Linked DNA regions of Actinokineospora alba. The protein of the gene in region 1 interacts with the protein of each later gene in a pairwise test. Links are inferred from orthologs where the notes say so. Each region holds a gene or a part of one and is shown in the gene's direction. Other genes may lie near its edges.

Region 1 (8,123 bases):
GTAGAGCACCAGCGGCGGCGACAGCGCCCAGATCAGCGCCCGCCAGCGCGAGAGCCGCCCGAGCAGCCACGCCGTCGCCAGGCCGAAGGGGGCCATGAGCAGCGCGGACGCCAGCAGGAAGGCCGCGTCGGTGTCGGCGAACAGCGCTCCCGCCCAGATCATCAGCCCGGTGAGCACCGGGTACTCGACCGTGCCGCCGACCAGCTCGCCGTTCTCGTTGATCGACCCGTGCACGTACGGGAACACATGGCGGTCGACGTCGCGGCCGATCCAGAGGAACTGGATGTCGGAGTAGCAGACGTCGGCGTACTTGCGCTCGTGGAAGTCGGGCCCGCTGCGTCCCCAGTCGTCGAACTCGGGACCCGCACACCGGTCCTTGTTCGCGAAGCCCAGCAGCAGGGTGAACCCGCAGAGGAGCACGAGCAGGGCGAGTGACGCGCGACCGAGCCGGAGCACCGTCGACGAACGGTCCTGCGGTGCCTCGGGCACTGCGCTTTCCGCCTTCCCTGACACCGTCACCCCCGCGGGCACGCTCACCGGCCGAGCGCCTCGCGCAGGAACGCGATGTCCTCCGCCTGGCCGTCGGACGGGGTCTCGACCACCACCGGGGCGCCTGCCGCCGCGACCACGTCGACGAGTTGCTTGGCGTCGATCGTGCCAGTCTTGATGTTGGCGTGCCGGTCGCGGGTCGAGCCGAACTCGTCGCGGGAGCTGTTCAGGTGCACCAGGTCGATCCGCCCTGTGATTCGCATCACCCGATCGGTGATGTCGACCAGATCCTCGCCCGCCGCGAACGCGTGACAGGTGTCGAGGCAGAACCCGGCGCCGAACTCGCCGACCGCGTCCCACAGCCGGGCGAGCATGTCGAAGCGGCGCGCCATGGCGTTGTCGCCGCCCGCGGTGTTCTCGATCAGGATCGGCACCGCGAAACCGCCGTCGGCCTGCTGCCGCTCGAAGAACTTGCGCCAGTTGTCGATGCCGATCGCGGGATCTTCATCGGCGCCCAGATGACCGCCGTGGACGACCAGGCCCTTGGCTCCGACCTGGGCCGCGCCCTCCGCGTGCTGCACGACGAGCTTTCGCGACGGGATGCGAATACGATTGTTCGTCGAAGCGATGTTCACCCGATAAGGCGAATGGACGAACACCGTCAGATCGGACGCGAGCAACTCCGCGGTCTGCGGGTGGGGCTGCGGTGCCTTGAAGCTCTGCGGGTCGGACAGGAAGAACTGGACGACCTCGGCCTCGCGCTCGCGCGCTGCACCGACGGGGTCGTCGTCGCGGACATGGGCACCGATGCTCATGGATCGCGAGCGTAGTCGTCAGCACAGACAGACAGGACTCTCGGTGGCAAGCCGATGCCCGCCACGGGTGATTCGCACCTAATCGGGCCTGGTCGCCGTCACGATGAGGGGTTACCGTCGTTACTTTCACTGAAGCTACTTGTCGGTATCCGAAGGGGTGACCATGCGACGCCGCTACAAGACGTTCGCCACCGGCCTCGTTCTCGCCATCAGCGCGGCGACGGGGAGCCTGGTCATGTCGTCGGGCACCGCGGCCGCGGCCGACCCCATCGTGGTGGGCGACTGCTCAACCAGCGTTCAAGGCACACCTGGCACGCCTATCTCCCTGAGCCCGAGCGCCGTCCTCGATCCGGTGCTTTCCATCGTGCGGGCCGTGCCCCTCATCGGTGGCACCCTGGCGGGCGGCGTGAGCAGCGCGGTATCCGGCATGGGCAACATCCCCATCGGCACCGTCCCCAGCGCCAATTCAACCATCTCCGGTGCGACCATCGCGGCAGCGGCCACGCCGCGCATCCGCAGCGCCATCCAGGGCATTCCGCTGATCGGCGACGTGCTCAACGGCATCATGACCAAAGTTCAAGCCTCGTTGACCTCTGGCTGCGGGATTGTCGTCACCGTGGTGAATACGGCTGCTGCCCCCGTCCAGGAGGGCTCGAAGACCGTCGCGGGCGCCATCGAGAAGGGCGCGGCGGCACTGCCGCTGCCCGGCAACCCGACCAACCCGACGCAGCCCCCCGGCACCACCAACCCCGGCGCCCCCGGCGGCAGCGGTCCGGGCGGCACCAACGGCGGCGGCAACACCGGCGCGCTCCCCGGCTCGAACCAGTCCGTGATCGGCGGCGTCCCCAGCGGGGGCGGCATGTTCTTCAGCCCCAACTACAACTTCGGCCGCTCGCCGATGGCCGACTACTCGAACCTGCCGTTCGCCAAGGCCGGGCTGTTCGCCCCGTCGCCCGGCGTCCGGTACGGCGGCGGCGTCCCCGGCTACTCGCCGCAGTTCGGCATCCTCGGCACGAACAATGACACCGACGGCGTCCAGGCCGCGGGCCACGCCGACGCGCTCACCCCGGTGAGCGGCAACCGCATCGCGTTCCCGATCCTGCTCGCCGTGCTGGCGCTGTCCGGAGTGACCGCGGCACTGGTCCGCACCTGGGTTCTTCGTCGCATGACCGCGTGACTTGATCGCCGGTCTATCGTTCACCCGGTAGTGGCGTACGACACGAAAGGGTGCACCGGGTGCGGCGACTGATCTGCTCGGCTCTCGCATTGCTCGCCGCGGGTGCCGCGGTCTCACTCGGACCGGCGCAGGCCAGTGCGGCCCCCATCCCGTTCGTCGCCGTGGACTGCTCCCAGACCGTCATCGCCTTCAAGGGGCAGCCGGTCACGCTCGCTCGGCTCGCGGTCGCGGGACTGGTCAGCCAGGCGGTCCGCGAGACCGAGGGCCTGGGTGCCTTGCGCGGCACCTCGGTCGGCATCGCCTTCCCGCTCGGCGCGTCGATCCCCGTCGGTGAGGTCCCCGACGGCACCGGCGAGATCCCCGGGTCCGTGATCGCGGACGCCGTGGCGACCGTCGTGCGGCCGATGCGAGAACTGGTCCCGCATACCGACGCCGCGGTCGCGCGCGTCCACCAACTTGTCACTGAGAAGTGCGGCATGACAGTGCGCGCGCTCAACCCGTCCAAAACCGCTCCCGGCACCAAGCCTGGCGGCCCGGGCACCAACCCGCTCACCCCGAACGCGCAGCCCGTCGGCGGCTACACGGTTCCCGACCAGCTGCGGCTCTACGACGGCGCCGCGCTCGCCGGGGCCGCCAAGCGCGACTACGGGTCGATCCCGTTCGCCAAGGCGGGCTTGTTCGTGCCCTCGCCGAGCGCCCGCTACGGCAGCGTTCCCGGCTACAGCCCCGAGTTCGGGTTGCTGAGCGACACTGCCGACTTCCGCACCGCCGGTGACGCCCAGGCGCTCCCGGTGGGCGCGGGCAACACCGTCGGCCTGCCGATCCTGCTGGCCGTCCTCGCGTTGTCGGTGGTCACTGGTGCACTGGTCCGCACGTGGGTGCTGCGCAGGGCCTGACCGGCCGCTGTTACGCTCTGTCCGCAGACCCTCCTGCCACGGAACGTCCGTGGCCGCGAGTCCACAGGAGGTGAGTGGTCTTCATGCGTCATTACGAGGTTATGGTCATCCTCGACCCCACACTCGACGAGCGCACTGTCGCTCCGTCGCTCGACACGTTCCTCAACGTGATCCGCACGTCGGGCGGAAACGTCGAGAAGGTCGAAATCTGGGGCAAGCGCCGCCTGTCCTTCGAGATCAAGAAGCACGCCGAAGGCATCTACGCCGTGCTCGACATCATCTCGGAGCCCGCGGCCGTGAAGGAGCTGGACCGCCAGCTGTCCCTGCAGGAATCCGTGCTGCGGACCAAGGTCATGCGGCGCGAGAACGCCTGACGGGACAGGGAGGCAAACGATGGCTGGTGACACGACGATCACGGTGGTCGGAAATCTGACCGCCGATCCTGAATTGCGCTTCACCCCGTCGGGTGCTGCCGTGGCCAGCTTCACGGTCGCGTCCACCCCCCGCACGTTCGACAAGGCGAGCGGCGAGTGGAAAGACGGCGAAGCGCTCTTCCTGCGGTGCAACATCTGGCGACAGGCGGCCGAGAACGTGGCCGAGTCGCTGACCCGTGGTTCGCGGGTGATCGTGAGCGGACGGCTCAAGCAGCGGTCTTACGAGACCCGCGAGGGCGAGAAGCGCACGGTCATCGAGCTTGAGGTCGACGAGGTCGGCCCCTCGCTCAAGTACGCGACCGCCAAGGTCAACAAGGTCAGCCGAGGCACCGGTGGTGGCGGCGGTTACGGCGGCGGTGGCTCCGGCCAGTCCGCTCCGCCCGCTGACGACCCGTGGGGCTCCGCACCTCCGTCAGGCGGCGGTGGCGGCGGCGGCTTCAACGACGAGCCTCCTTTCTAAAGCGCACTGCACCGCGCTCACCCCAGACTCTTTCACTAGATAGAACCCAGGAGTAAGACGTGGCCAAGCCACCGATTCGCAAGCCCAAGAAGAAGGTCTGCGTGTTCTGCAAGGACGTGAAGAAGGACCGTCCGGTGAACATCGACTACAAGGACACCACGCTGCTGCGCAAGTACATCTCCGACCGCGGCAAGATCCGCGCGCGTCGGGTGACCGGCAACTGCAGCCAGCACCAGCGCGACGTCGCCATCGCGGTGAAGAACGCTCGCGAGGTCGCCCTGCTTCCCTACACCTCGACCGCTCGCTGATCAGGAGGAGACGCATCATGAAGCTCATCCTCACCACTGACGTGAGTGGACTTGGTGGCCCCGGCGACGCCGTCGAGGTCAAGGACGGCTACGGCCGCAACTACCTGCTGCCCAAGGGCTATGCCATCGTCGCCACCAAGGGCGCCGAGAAGCAGGTCCAGGTCATCCGCCGGGCCCAGGAGGCCAGCCGGATCCGCGACCTCGACCACGCCAAGGAGGTCAAGGGAGCGCTGACCGCACTGGGCAGCGTGCCGCTGGCCGCCAAGGCCGCGTCGAACTCGGGCAAGCTGTTCGGCTCGATCACCACGGCCGACATCGTCGCCGCCGTCAAGGCGGCCGGTGGCCCGGTGCTCGACAAGCGCGCGATCGACCTCGCAGGCCACATCAAGACGGTCGGCAAGCACTCGGTCAACGTGCGGCTCCACCCGGACGTCACTGCCGCCTTCACCGTCGAGGTGAACGCGGCGGGCTGACACCCCGTCCAACCGAAACCGCCCCTTCCGCCGCGAGCGGGAGGGGCGGTTTCGTGTCCGCACCCGCTGTCCCCAAGTTGTCCACAGGTCGTGTTCACCCACCGGGGTGACAGCCACGGCGACACGCCGAAGCGGCGATTAATCGCGACACGCCGGACGATCGTGGGAGAGTTTTCTCCACACCTTGTACACAGCCTCTGACCTGGGCGTTCTTATGAGACTGATGTAGTTGTCCCCAAGTTGTACACAGGTACGCGGGCAGCTGTACGCAGGTGGCTCAAACCATCCACAGGTTATCCACAGTTGTGTCCCCAAGGTCGTTTGCAAGCGGCCGATCGGGGGTTCTAGCGTCGGCCCGGCGGCACCGAAATGTCGCCGTGCCGACGTACCGTCGGACCGAACAGATGTACGAAGGAGGGCCGCGTGGCGCTGACCGATGACCGCTCTTTGCCGCCGATGCCGAGCGGCCCCGAGCACGGTCTCGACCGGCAGCCGCCGCAGGACCTCGCGGCCGAACAGAGCGTGCTCGGCGGCATGATGCTGTCCAAGGACGCCATCGCCGACGTGATCGAAGCCCTGCGCCCCGGCGACTTCTACCGCCCGGCGCACCAGATGATCTACGACTGCGTGCTCGACCTGTACGGCCGCGGCGAACCCGCCGACCCGATCATGGTCTCCGCCGAACTCGAACGCCGCGGCGAACTCCGCCGAGTCGGCGGTGCCCCGTACCTGCACACGTTGATCGCCACGGTCCCGACCGCGGCCAACGCCGGCTACTACGCGGAGATCGTCGCGGAGAAGGCGATCCTGCGCAGGCTCGTCGAAGCGGGAACCCGCATCGTCCAACTCGGCTACCAGGGCGCCGAGGGCGCCGACGTCACCGAGATCGTCGACCGCGCGCAGGCGTCGATCTACGAGGTCACCGAACGCAGCATGAGCGAGGACTACGTCGCGCTCGAGGAACTGCTGCAGCCCACCATGGACGAGATCGACGCCATCGCCTCCCGCGGCGGCAACTCCTTGGGCATCCCCACCGGCTTCGCCGACCTCGACGAGGTCACCAACGGCCTGCACCCCGGCCAGATGATCATCGTCGCGGCACGACCTGGTGTCGGCAAGGCGCTGGCCCTCGACACGCCACTGCCCACACCCACCGGCTGGACCACCATGGGCGAGGTCAAGGTCGGTGACGAGCTGATCGACGCCGATGGCAAAGCCACCCGGGTCGTCGGCGCGACCGACGTGATGGTCGGCCGCCCGTGTTTCGAGGTCGAGTTCAGCGATGGCACCGTGATCGTCGCGGACGCCGAACACGAGTGGCTGACCAGCACCCGCGCCTCCCGCCGGGCTGCCGCAGGCCCGTCCTCCGCGATTCGCACCACGGCCGAACTCGCCGCATCTGTCCGGTGCGAGACCAGTGATCGCCGAGCGAACCATGCCGTCGCTCTCACCGCGCCCTTGTCGCTCGCCGAAGCCGACCTGCCGGTTCCGCCCTATGTCTTGGGTGCGTGGCTGGGCGATGGCGACTCCGCCGGGGCCCGGTTCACCACGAATGATCCCGAGATCATCTGCCACATCGAGGCGACCGGGATCGAGGCCCACGAGTACGGCAACATGCGCTACCACCTGCGGCTTCCGACGCCGGAGCCAGTGGCGGCGAAATCGTGCGTCGTCTGCGGGGAGACGTTCGTGCCGCGAACAAGCGAGGTGAAGACGTGCGGGCGAAGCTGCGGGGGCAAGTCGCGCTTCGTGTCCGCGCCCGTTCCGCCGCCGCATTGCCGAGACTGCGGCAAGCCGTCGACAGGTGGGCGCCTCTGTCAGCCGTGCACTTGGGAACACGGGTCACTCCAGGCCATCCTGCGAACGACCGGCGTGTTGGGCGACAAGCACATCCCGGTGTCGTACCTGCGCGCTTCCGAATCGCAGCGCCGGGCGCTCCTAGCCGGTCTGCTCGACACCGACGGCACCGTCACGGCGACGGGTTCGGCGCAGATCTCCGTCACTGACCGAAGGCTCGCGTACGACATCCACGAGCTGATCATCGGCCTCGGCTACCGCTGCCGGATCCGGACCAAACGAGTCGCAGGACGAAACGAAGATCGTTCCACCGCTTACATCATGACGTTCACCCCGCAGGACCGCGTGTTCCGGCTCGAACGGAAGCACCTTCTGCACAAGGAACGCATGATGGACCGCCCGAGCCGTCCCGGCGTTCGGTACATCGTGGATGTCCGCCCGATCGCCTCAGTGCCGGTGCGGTGTGTCGAGGTGGACAACGCCGACCACCTGTATCTCGCGGGTCGATCGATGATCCCGACGCACAATTCGACCCTGGGTTTGGACTTCGCGCGTTCCTGCTCGATCAAGCACGGCATGAGCAGCGTCATCTTCTCCCTGGAAATGAGCAAGACCGAGATCGTCATGCGCATGCTCTCCGCCGAGGCGCGTATTCGGCTCGGGGATATGCGCGGTGGTCGGATGAGCGACGACGACTGGACGCGGCTCGCGCGGCGGATGAGTGAGATCAGTGAGGCGCCGATCTTTGTCGACGACTCGCCCAACATGACGATGATGGAGATCCGGGCGAAGGCTCGGCGGCTCAAGCAGCGGCATGACCTGAAGCTGGTCGTCGTCGACTATCTGCAGCTGATGACCTCCGGCAAGCGGGTCGAGTCGCGGCAGCAGGAAGTCTCCGAGTTCTCCCGGCAGCTCAAGCTGTTGGCCAAGGAGATCGAGGTGCCGGTGATCGCGATCAGTCAGCTGAACCGTGGTCCCGAACAGCGGACCGACAAGCGCCCGATGCTGTCGGACCTGCGTGAATCCGGCTCGCTGGAGCAGGACGCGGACATCGTGCTGCTGATCAACCGGCCGGACGCCTGGGAGCGCGACGACCCGCGTGCGGGTGAGGCGGACTTGATCATCGCCAAGCACCGTGCCGGACCGACGGCGACCGTGGTCGTCGCGCACCAGCTGCACTACAGCCGGTTCGCCGACCTCGCCCAGGGCTGAGCGCCCAGCCAGCGCCGGACGTCGCCCGCGCTGGTGAAGCGGACGACGTCGACGTTCGGGTG
Region 2 (6,076 bases), 5.2 Mb from region 1 along the record:
GGAGGGTCTTGTCGTTCGGTGATCCGGGCGAAGAAGAGGTGACCGTGCGCCTGACTGGGCGCATGGAGCGCCAGTCGGTGCTGACCAAACTCGCAGCCCCGGCGTATACGGCCATCATCGATGAAGCCGTCTTGCGCCGGTCGTGCGGCAGCCCGGAACTGATGGTCGAGCAGTTGCGTTGGCTCATGGATATAGCCAAGCTGCCGAATATCTCCATCCACGTAATCCCTTTCCGGCACGGGCTCTATCGCAACCCCGGCTACTTCTCGAAGCTGGAGTTCGCCAAGGAACCGCCGATCGTCTACGTGGAACACGAAGGCGCTTCGGGGTTCCTGCACGAGCAGGAAGACACCGACGAGTTCCATGGCCTGACGGATATGCTGGCCAAGCTGTCGTTGAGTTCCGCCGATTCGGTGAACTTCCTGGCGATGATGGCGGCCGATTACGAACGGAGCTGAAACAGCATGCACGCTGAGTGGCGGAAGTCGACCTTCAGCAGCCCCGTAGGGGATGACTGCGTCGAGGTGTCGTATTCCACCGAGGTCCACCTCCGCGACTCCAAGAACCCGGATGGGGGAACTCTGCACCTCCCCGCCTCCTCTTGGGCACCGCACCTGCTGGCCCGCACCGAGTGATCGTCGGTCCGCTCTGGTAAACCAGCGCACATGACCTCCGACCCCGACGCCCTGTTCGAGGTCGCCGCACCCAAAAAACCCGCCCCGCCGAAGGGCAAACAACAGCCCGCCCCCGATCTCCCCGTCGCCAAGGTCTACGTCGACGTGCCCCTCGCGCACCTCGACCGCACCTACGACTACCTCGTCCCCGACAAACTCGACGCCGACGCCGTCCCCGGCTGCCGAATCCGCGTCCGCTTCGCGGGCCAACTCGTCGACGGGTTCCTGATCGAGCGGGTCGCCGAGTCCGACCACGCGGGCACCCTCCAGTTCCTCGACCGAGTCGTCTCACCCGAACCGGTCCTGGCCCCCGAGATCGCCCGCCTCTGCCGCGCCGTCGCCGACCGCTACGGCGGCACCATGATCGACGTCCTCCGCCTCGCCATCCCACCCCGCCACGGCCGGGTCGAAGCCGAGGACCCCGCCGAACCCGCCCCACCGCCCGCCGTCCCCGACCCGGCGGGCTGGTCGCGCTACCCGCGCGGCACCGCCTTCCTCGAAGCCGTCCGCACCGGCAGGCAAGCCCACGCCGTCTGGCAGGCCCTGCCGGGGGAGGACTGGCCCACCCGCCTCGCCGAACTCGCCGCCACCGCCGCCTCCGCGGGCCGAGGCGCGGTCCTCGTCGTGCCGGACCACCGCGATGTCACCCGCGTCCACGCCGCCTGCGTGGCCCTCGCGGGAGCCGACGCCGTTGTCGCGCTGTCGGCCGACCAAGGTCCCGCGAAGCGCTACCGGGCCTGGCTTTCCCTGCGGCGCGGTCGCGCGCGGATCGTGGTCGGCACCCGAGCCAGTGCCTACGCCCCGGTCGAGAAGCCAGGCATCCTCGTCGTCTGGGACGACGGCGACGACCAGCACTCCGACCTGCGCTCGCCCTACCCACACGTCCGCGACGTCCTCATCCAGCGCGGCGCCCTCGGCAAGGCCAGCGTGCTCGTCGCCGGTTTCGCCCGCACCGCCGAGGCCCAGGTCCTCGTCGACTCCGGCTGGGCCCCCGAGATCGTCGCCACCCGCGACGCCATCCGCGACGCCGCCCCACGGGTGACCGCCATCGGCGAACACGAGACCCAACTCGCGCGCGACCCGGCCGCCCGCACCGCCCGCGTCCCCTCCGTCGCCTTCGACGCGGCCCGAGCCGCCCTCAAGGCAGGCCACCCCGTCCTGGTCCAGGTCCCGCGCCGCGGCTACGTCCCGGCCCTGACCTGCCAGGACTGCCGCACCCCGGCCCGCTGCCGGCGCTGCGCGGGCCCGCTGAGCCAGGGCGAGAACAAACCCCCCGCCTGCCGCTGGTGCGCCGCCGCCGACGCCAACTACCGCTGCCCCACCTGCGGCTCCCGCAAACTCCGCGCCGTCGTCATCGGCGCCAAACGCACCGCCGAGGAACTGGGCCGAGCCTTCGCCGGCGTCCCCGTCCGCACGTCCGGCGGCCAAGAAGTCCTCGCCGCAGTCGGCCCCGAACCCGCCCTGGTCGTCGCCACCCCCGGCGCCGAACCAGTCGCCGAGCACGGCTACGGCGCCGCCCTCCTCCTCGACGCCTGGGCCCTCCTCAACCGCGCCGACCTGCGCGCCACCGAGGAAGCCCTCCGCCGCTGGATGACCGCGTCCGCGCTGGTCAGGCCCGCAAGCGACGGCGGCCGAGTCGTCGTCATGGCCGACTCGGCCGCCCCCACCGTCCAGGCCCTCGTCCGCTGGGACCCGGTCTGGCACGCGTCCCGCGAACTCGCCGCCCGCGCCGAACTCGGCTTCCCCCCGGCCGTCCGCATGGCCTCCGTCGACGGCACCCCCAGCGCCCTCGCCGCATTCCTGGACGACCTCCCCCTGCCCCCGACGGGTGAAGTCCTCGGCCCGGTCCCGCTAGGCGACCTGGACGCCAACGGCCAGGCGGCCCGCGAACGCGCCCTGATCCGCGTGACCCGCGCCGAAGGCCGAGCCCTGGCCACCGCCCTGGCCAAGGCCCAAGCCATCCGCACCGCCCGCAAGGAACCAGACCCGCTGCGCGTCCAACTCGACCCGCTCGACCTGATCTGACCGTCACCCCGGGAACAACTGCCCGGAGTGAATCTCCTTGCCGTTGCGATCGGTCACCACGACCTGAACCCCCGTTGGCACTGCATATGCCTGTGGCATCAGCTCTTGGGGGATCGGCAACGCGAACGTCGAACCGATGATCGGCACCGAGATCGGTTCCGCTCCGGGTTTCATGGTCAGCTTCATCCCCGAGACCTCAGGTTCGACCGCCCCGATTGCCCACGCGCTCTCACCCGCCTCCGGTTCGACCAGCGTGACGAACTGGATCGGCCGGGCGAGCATCACCTCCTCATGGATGACGCTGAAGGAGAACCGGCGGCTACCCGTGCCCGCGTCATAGTCGCGGGTGCAGGACGCCACCAGATCGCCAAGCCGCGCCACGACGGTTCGTTTCGCCCCACCGGACGTCATCGCACCCGGCTGCCAGGCGTCGGGGTCCACCACGGGTGTCTCCGACTTCGTCAGGCATTCGCCGAGGAAGGCGCCCTGCGACGAGGCGCGTTCGCCCGCCGGAAGGGGACGATCCACCACGGACACCGCGGGAGCGGCGGGCGTGGGCAGGTTGCGGACCTCCGGGGGGCCACCGTCCCCAATGGGGGCCGTCGCGGAGACCTTCATCGGACCCTGGCTCAATGGATTCATCCCGACCCACATGCCGTCCTTCACCATGGCCTGCGTGCCGTGGCCCACGGTCGGGCCGCCGGATTCCGCGTCGACGAACAGCGTCGACCAGGTCGGGTCCGCTACCCCCGCGACGGAGCCCGCCGGGGTGAACAGCAGCGCGGCCGTCCCCGTCCCCGACGCGGCTGGTGCCAAGGCTTTCGGGTCCGCCACTGTCACCGACGTCGTGGTCGTCTCGCAGAAGATCGGCGTCTCCCCAGACCGGGCCGCCAAGATCCACCGGCCTTCGACCTGCCAGCCGATCACCGGCCGCCAAGTCGCCCGATGAGGGAATCGCGCGGCCTTGCCCGCGTCCACGACGGCGGCCCAGCAGCGGTCCAACTCGGTTTGCGCGCGGGTCATGTCGACCTCCGGCCCCGGCAGGCCGTTGGCGGGTGGCTCTACTCCGGCCAACCAGTCCACCGCCGCCGAGCCGCCCGCCACCAGCAGTGCGACGACGGCCGCCACGGCCAACGGTGTGCGGCGCCTGCCCCCCGCCGCCTCGCCGAGCGCCCGGGTCCGGATGCGGTCGCGGACGTCGTCCGGCAGATCCCGCGGGGGCGCGACGTACGGCCTCCACTCCTCGGTCATGCCCTCTCCTCCAGCACAGTGCGCAGCCGGGCCCGTGCCCGCGACAGCCGCGATCGCACGCTGACCTCCGCGACCCCGAGCAACGCGGCCGCGTCCGCGGTCGACACTTCCCCCAACAGACACAGCTCCACCGCTTCCCGCTCCGCCTTCGGCAGCGAGCGCACGGCTTCGGCGACCTCCCTGGTACGCCGGTCGTCGTCGACCCGCTGGACGACGGCGTCGGCATGGTCGCCCGCGGTCTCCTCGACCGGCACCCGTCGCACCGCCCGCAGGAACCTGGTCGACCGCCGGAACTCGGTGCGCGCGAGGTTGCCCACGACCGCGTAGAACCAGGGCAGCGCGCTGTCCCGGACCAGGGTCACCTCCCGGCGCCTCGACCAGCCGGTCATGAACGCGGCCGACGTCACGTCCTCGGCCTGCGCCCACGACCCGGTGAGCCGGTACGCGTGGTTCCACACGGCTTGGACATGGCGTTCGAACAGCAGGCCGAACGCGGAGCGGTCGCCCTCGGCCGCTCTTCGCCACAAGACCGCGTCGCTGTCGGAGGTCACCGCGATGTCGGATGCGTCCAGCGCTCTCGCCCCCCAGCTTGATCGCGCGATGGTAGTCACGAAGGTAGGTGTCCGCTCCGGGGTGAAGCGTTGCATCGGAGCTGAATACACTGGGACGACCGCCCGCACGTCGAAGGAGCTTTGTGACCGTTCAGCCGATCCGGCTCTTCGGGGATCCCGTGCTGCGCACGCCCGCGGCCGAGGTGGTCGACTTCGACCGAGAGCTGCACAACCTCGTCAAGGACCTCTGGGACACCATGGAGTCCCAGGGCGGTGCCGGGATCGCCGCGCCGCAGCTCGGGGTCGGGCTGCGCGTGTTCACCTACCACTGCGACGGGTTCGCTGGGCACATGATCAACCCGGTGTGGACCTCGGTCGGCGAGGACTACCAGCTGGGCCCCGAGGGCTGCCTGTCCATCCCCGGCTTCTCCTGGGATTGCCGCCGCCACAGCAACGTGGTCGCGCGCGGGTGCAACCTGCACGGCGAGCCCATCGAGATCGAGGGCACCGACCTGCTGGCCCGCTGCATCCAGCACGAGACCGACCACCTCGACGGCGTGCTGTTCGTCGACCGGCTCGACGACGCCACCCGCAAGCTCGCGATGCGCGAGATCCGCAACGCCGACTGGTTCGACGGCGCCGTGCCCACGCTCAAGCAGAGCCCGCACCCGCTGTTCGGTGCCCACTGATGCGGCTGGTGTTCGCGGGCACGCCCGAGGTCGCCGTCCCGTCGCTGCGGGCGCTGCTGGAGTCCGGACGCCATGAGGTCGCCGCGGTCGTCACCAGGCCGGACGCGCCCGCCGGACGCGGACGCAAGCTGGTCCGGTCGCCGGTCGCGGCGCTGGCCGATGAGCACGGCATCGAGGTGCTGAGCCCGGTCAAGGCGTCCAGCAAGTCCTTCCAGACGCGGCTGCGCGAGATCGAGCCGGACTGCTGCCCCGTCGTGGCGTACGGCGCGATGCTGCCGCAGTCCGCTTTGGACATTCCCCGCTGCGGCTGGGTGAACCTGCACTTCTCGGTGCTGCCCGCCTGGCGTGGCGCGGCCCCGGTTCAGGCGGCGGTCTACCACGGCGACGAGATCACCGGCGCCAGCACGTTCCAGATCGTCAAGGAACTCGACGCGGGTCCGGTCTTCGGTGTGCTCACCGAGCCGATCCGGCCCGACGACACCTCCGGCGCCCTGCTCGACCGCCTCGCGCACGCGGGCGCCGGTCTGCTGCTGTCCACACTGGACGGCATCGAAGGCGGCAAGCTGGTCGCGCGCGAGCAGCCCGCAGAGGGCGTCAGCTACGCCCACAAGATCACCGTCGACGACGCGAAGGTCGACTTCACCCTCCCCGGCCTCGCCGTCGACCGCCGCGTCCGCGCGGTCACGCCGGAACCGGGCGCGTGGGCGGAGTTCCGCGGCGAGCGGATCAAGCTCGGCCCGATGAGCCGCGCCGAAGGCGATCTCGCCCCGGGTGAACTGCTCGTCGAGCGCAAGCGCATCCTGGTCGGGACGGCCACGTGGCCGTTGCAGCTGGGCGAAGTACAGGCACAAGGGAAGAAACGCATGCAGGCGACCGACTGGGCGCG

What was found. Proteins that work in one complex are often made in the same cells at the same time.
Region 2: the proteins of C8E96_RS07845 (region 1) and C8E96_RS30615 interact in binary tests that used the Escherichia coli proteins (3 or more experiments, as listed by UniProt). The link is inferred for Actinokineospora alba from one-to-one orthologs.

Annotation. Positions count from the first base shown.
Region 1 is NZ_SNXU01000001.1:1,634,740-1,642,862, forward strand. What follows is about bases 2,585-5,520. They hold C8E96_RS07845 (single-stranded DNA-binding protein), read left to right. Parts: upstream 2,585-3,770; coding sequence 3,771-4,271; downstream 4,272-5,520. Other genes in these bases: C8E96_RS07835 (hypothetical protein), read left to right, coding at 2,585-3,377; rpsF (30S ribosomal protein S6), read left to right, coding at 3,461-3,751; rpsR (30S ribosomal protein S18), read left to right, coding at 4,331-4,579; rplI (50S ribosomal protein L9), read left to right, coding at 4,594-5,052; dnaB (replicative DNA helicase), read left to right, coding at 5,476-5,520. Outside these bases: C8E96_RS07820 (glycosyltransferase family 87 protein), read right to left, coding at 1-489; C8E96_RS07825 (deoxyribonuclease IV), read right to left, coding at 534-1,304; C8E96_RS07830 (hypothetical protein), read left to right, coding at 1,468-2,481; more of C8E96_RS07835, read left to right, coding at 2,541-2,584; more of dnaB, read left to right, coding at 5,521-8,061; C8E96_RS07865 (P-loop NTPase family protein), read right to left, coding at 8,028-8,123. UniProt on the Escherichia coli protein: Plays an important role in DNA replication, recombination and repair. Binds to ssDNA and to an array of partner proteins to recruit them to their sites of action during DNA metabolism. Acts as a sliding platform that migrates on DNA via reptation.
Region 2 is NZ_SNXU01000001.1:6,797,145-6,803,220, reverse strand. Bases 231-3,182 are described here. They hold C8E96_RS30615 (primosomal protein N'), read left to right. Parts: upstream 231-665; coding sequence 666-2,699; downstream 2,700-3,182. Other genes in these bases: C8E96_RS30610 (hypothetical protein), read right to left, coding at 2,703-3,182; C8E96_RS30620 (DUF397 domain-containing protein), read left to right, coding at 465-635; C8E96_RS30625 (helix-turn-helix domain-containing protein), read left to right, coding at 231-458. In the rest of the region: more of C8E96_RS30625, read left to right, coding at 1-230; more of C8E96_RS30610, read right to left, coding at 3,183-3,950; C8E96_RS30605 (RNA polymerase sigma factor), read right to left, coding at 3,947-4,501; def (peptide deformylase), read left to right, coding at 4,645-5,190; fmt (methionyl-tRNA formyltransferase), read left to right, coding at 5,190-6,076.